2 regions of the Bacillus stercoris genome follow, and region 2 is predicted to be linked to the other one. Evidence: a T-box and tRNA genes for the amino acid it is inferred to sense, from the RefSeq annotation. Region 2 holds a T-box; the other holds one or more tRNA genes.
The links. The T-box of region 2 lies ahead of tyrS (tyrosine--tRNA ligase). A T-box ahead of a tRNA ligase gene usually reads a tRNA of that ligase, here a tRNA-Tyr.
Positions count from the first base shown of each region.

Region 1: it encodes a tRNA-Tyr, which carries the amino acid that the T-box ahead of tyrS (tyrosine--tRNA ligase) is inferred to sense. The anticodon was not compared.

Region 1 covers NZ_CP121861.1:4,168,816-4,171,202, reverse strand. The annotation lists gene QA442_RS21490 (GNAT family N-acetyltransferase) at 95-577, opposite strand; gene QA442_RS21485 (2-thiouracil desulfurase family protein) at 590-1,045, opposite strand; tRNA gene QA442_RS21480 (tRNA-Glu) at 1,225-1,299, shown strand; tRNA gene QA442_RS21475 (tRNA-Val) at 1,303-1,378, shown strand; tRNA gene QA442_RS21470 (tRNA-Thr) at 1,383-1,455, shown strand; tRNA gene QA442_RS21465 (tRNA-Tyr) at 1,477-1,561, shown strand; tRNA gene QA442_RS21460 (tRNA-Gln) at 1,566-1,637, shown strand; gene sigW (RNA polymerase sigma factor SigW) at 1,867-2,387, shown strand, end outside.
Region 2 covers NZ_CP121861.1:389,249-391,635, forward strand. The annotation lists gene tyrS (tyrosine--tRNA ligase) at 1-1,072, opposite strand, end outside; T-box leader at 1,114-1,328, opposite strand; gene ywaE (tyrZ transcriptional regulator YwaE) at 1,323-1,838, opposite strand; gene QA442_RS02075 (YwaF family protein) at 1,989-2,387, shown strand, end outside.

The sequences.
Region 1 (2,387 bases), 500 kb from region 2:
TTTAAAATGATATATCTCAATATTCAGTATATTCATTTCTGTTATGATATTTCAACTATGTTTTTACATTTTTGAAATTTTATTTCACTCAAGACTATAAGAAATGATGAAGGATCAACTGTTCTCCAAGCGGCCCGATTCTTCGCCGTCCTTTATCAAGGAACCCGCATTTCATATAAAGGTGTTTTGCGCGTATGTTCAGATGATTGACGGCCAAGATGATTTCGTCGCACCATGGAAAGTATCCGCTCACAAAAGAGGGAAGCAAAAGCATGGCTTTTTTCGCGTACCCTTTTCCGTGATGCACAGCGTTTAAAGACAGGGAGCTGAGCAGTAAAGCAAATGGATTGTTAGAATAGCAAGCTAGCGTTTCTTTTGATGCATGTAAAATGAAAAAACCGACTGGAAGGTCGTCTTTTAAGATGACAACCGGGTAGCGGTCCTGTATGCCCAGAGCCTGAGACAGCACCTCTTTTGGAAGGGAGGTGAAGCGTTTGTCATCGTTGGTGAGCGTGAATGATTGAAGCTCGGGCAAGTGTTCAGGCTTATAGAAGGATAAAGAAATGTCTTGAGTCATGGGGTGGCCTCCTTACAATATGTCGTCTAGCTGATTTTCTGAAATGACGCGGTAGCCCGCTTGTTTTAGCAGTGCGGCGGTTACTCCGCTGCCGGGGATTTTTTTGCCAGAGAATGTGCCGTTATAGATAAAGCCGCTTCCGCAAGATGGACTGTTTTCTTTTAATATGACGGCAGTGGCGTTGATTTCTTTTGCGTAAGCCAATGTTTTCGCGGCACCTTCCATATATAGCTCTGTGACATCTTCTCCTGAAGCTGTCACGATTTTTGCGGTTCCATTGAGGACATCCTCGCCGGTGCCTCCTATGATTTCTGCGGGTTCACGGGGGGTTGAAAAGCCGCCAAGAAGTTCAGGGCAAGCCATGACTGCTCTATTTTTAGCGACGAGTTTTCTGATTTTCTCAGACGCTGCGTGAGAGCCGTTATATCTGCACTCAATGCCTCCAAGGCAGGAACTGACTAGAATCATATTGGTTTCTCCTCTCTTGCTTTGCTTGTCTCTATCATAAAATAAATGACTTTAGTTGGGAGGCTTTTTCAGTTAAAAAAGGAGTTAAAAAGTTTGAAAATAAAAAATTTAATTTTTCTCTTTACAAACAGGGGGTGACCTGTATATAATAACTTTTGTCAGCTCGACGAGAACACAACGGCCCGTTGGTCAAGCGGTTAAGACACCGCCCTTTCACGGCGGTAACACGGGTTCGAATCCCGTACGGGTCACCATTTGGAGGATTAGCTCAGCTGGGAGAGCATCTGCCTTACAAGCAGAGGGTCGGCGGTTCGAGCCCGTCATCCTCCACCATCTTGCCGGTGTAGCTCAATTGGTAGAGCAACTGACTTGTAATCAGTAGGTTGGGGGTTCAAGTCCTCTTGCCGGCACTGTTTTTCTAAATTTAATGTGGAGGGGTAGCGAAGTGGCTAAACGCGGCGGACTGTAAATCCGCTCCCTCAGGGTTCGGCAGTTCGAATCTGCCCCCCTCCACCATTATTGGGCTATAGCCAAGCGGTAAGGCAACGGACTTTGACTCCGTCATGCGTTGGTTCGAATCCAGCTAGCCCAGTCACAGACACCTTTGACCAAAAGGTGTCTTTTTTCTTTTTTAAAATTCATTCCAACTTCTAACTGTTCAGTCTGTATAATAATTTTAAAAATATGTTAAGGTAGTTTATTCACGAATTACCATCTACACCCTGCCAAAAATTTGATAAACTTATTTTATAAAAAAATTGAAACCTTTTGAAACGAAGCTCGTATACATACAGACCGGTGAAGGCAGAGGTTAGATAAATATGGAAATGATGATTAAAAAAAGAATTAAACAAGTCAAAAAAGGCGACCAGGATGCATTTGCGGACATCGTAGATATTTACAAAGATAAAATTTATCAGCTTTGCTACCGTATGCTTGGCAATGTGCATGAGGCGGAGGATATTGCACAGGAGGCTTTCATCAGAGCGTACGTTAATATCGACAGTTTTGATATTAACCGGAAATTTTCAACTTGGCTTTATCGAATCGCGACCAATTTGACCATTGACCGCATTCGCAAAAAGAAGCCGGATTATTACCTCGATGCAGAGGTGGCTGGTACGGAAGGCTTGACCATGTATTCTCAAATCGCCGCAGATGGTGTTTTGCCTGAAGATGCAGTTGTGTCGCTGGAGCTCTCAAACACGATTCAGCAGAAAATTTTAAAGCTTCCTGACAAATACAGAACAGTCATCGTATTAAAGTATATTGACGAACTCTCATTAATTGAAATCGGGGAGATTCTAAACATTCCTGTGGGGACTGTGAAAACGCGGATTCA
Region 2 (2,387 bases):
GATCGACAATCGCGATTGTTTTCTCGCCTTCCCATTGGACAGACGGAATATCATCAGGAAGGCTGTTTTCCTGAAAGACTGTTTTAAACGAGTGTTCGGCAGCTTCTGCTGCTTTCTCTCCGTGATACATTCGGACGATTGTTTTGGCTAAAAGCATTTTGGCATCACGTGGATGAACTGCGCCGGTTTCTAAGTCTTTCACGAGCTGTTTTTTCTCTTCAAGCTCTAAGTCTGTTGCCAAGTGGATGTATTTTTTCATCAGGCTGTCGGGCAGTGACATCGTTTTTCCGTACATGTCGTTTGGATGTTCGTCAATGCCGATGTAGTTGTGTTTCGACTTCGACATTTTCTCCACGCCATCCAAGCCTTCCAAGAGCGGCATCAGGATGACAACTTGTTTTTCTTTGTTGTATCGTTCTTGGAAATGCCGGCCCATGAGGACATTGAAATGCTGGTCTGTTCCGCCAAGTTCAATATCGCTTTCGAGAACGACAGAATCGTATCCCTGCATCAATGGGTAAAAGAATTCATGAAGCGAGATCGGTTTTTGCATGGCGATGCGTTCTTCAAAGTCGTCGCGCTCCATCAGGCGGGCTACGGTTATTTTGCCTGCCAATTCAATGACATCCTCCAGATTCAATGTTTTCAGCCATTTCGAGTTGTAGTGAAGCTCGACTTTTTCAGGATCCAGCACTTTTCCGAATTGCTGAAAATATGTTTTGGCGTTGTGTTGAACTTCTTCATCAGTCAGCTGCTTTCTTGCTGCTGATTTTCCGGTCGGATCACCGATTTTCCCTGTGAAATCCCCAATTAACAGCTGGACAATGTGGCCGTTTTCTTGAAATTGGCGAAGCTTGTTTAACACAACCGTATGGCCCAAATGTACATCTGGTGCAGACGGATCTAATCCAAGTTTAATTTTGAGCGGTGTGCCTGTCGAAATCGATTTCACGAGCTTTGCCTTTAATTCCTCCGGCGGTATGACTTCGTGGGCGCCTGTCATGTAAAGCTGAAGCTGTCTTTCGACTTCTTTTTGCTGTGCTGCTGTGAGCTGTTCAAATGTTTTCATCACTTTTCCTCCTTTTTTACAAACACAAAAAAGAGCCCATCCCGATAAGGGACGTGGCTCAATGCACGCGGTACCACCCTGGTTGAAGACATCGTCTTCCGCTCATTCGAATAACGGTTTCCCGTTCTTTGCTACTTTTAAGGTTCACAAAGAAAGCTCGGGGAGGTAATTCACGTTTGCCTGTGCGCCGGCTCGCACCTTCCGCCGGCTCTCTGGAACAGGGAGACAAACCCTACTGGATTCCCGTCAAAGCTTATGGTGTATGAGGATTGTCAGCTACCTTTCTAAGCAGCCCTGTCAATGTTTTCTGTTCGTCCTTTGTCATTCCCCCTATGAGCTCTGTTTCCCCTTTGTGAAACTCAGGGTAGAGTTCTTCGATCGCTTGTTTGCCGGAATCGGTGATGGAGACAAACACGAGTCGCCGATCTCTTGTGTCGATGCTTTTACGGCAAAAACTCTTTTTTTCAAGTGTTTTGATCACGTTGCTTGCTGTAGCTGTAGATATCCCTGACAGCTCAGCGATTTTTCTTGTTTCGAGCGCTCCCCATACCCATAGATCATAAAGAATGGAGAAAGCGGTCCAAGAAAGGTTATAGGAAGAAAGAACCTCAGTCTCCATTTTGACACGGAGCCTTTGCGCAGACCGATACAGATTCGTAGCGATCGAAATGGCTTCCAGGTTGAGTGACTCGACGGGCATTTGTTTGAGCTTAGAAAGTGTATCGTGTTCTTCCTTCCGAAGCTGCTGATGTCGATGTGAACGTTCCATTTTTTAGGCCTGCCTTAAATTATCAGAATCATTAGCTATGAAACGAATTGTAACAGAGTCTGATGTGAACTTCAAGCCCATATATCGGTTGAATAAAAAAAGCCCAAACAACGCCAAAATAAACAAAAAACCGCAAACGGGGGTGCAGTTTTGCAAAAGTATGTTCAATCCGTCTATAAGCATGATCCATTTCATCTGTTTTCGACAGAGCATGTGGTAACGCTAGCGATTATCGCTCTTTTGGCCGTTCTGTTGTTTCTGTTTCAAGATGGGATTAAACGGTCTAAGGCCAGCCGGTTTTTGCGTTTTTTGTTTGTGTTTCTTTTGCTTGGTTCGCAAATCGGCTATCAAATATGGATGATCGCCACGGGCAGGTGGTCAGTGCGCACTTCATTGCCTCTCCAGCTTAGTGACCTGTCGGTGTATTTGTCAGCCATTATGCTAGTGACAAAAAGCAGAAAGCTGTTTGTATTTTTGTTTTTTGCCGGCATTGGCAGTTCGATTCAGGCTCTTGCCACTCCCGACCTCGGCATGTATTCTTTTCCGCAT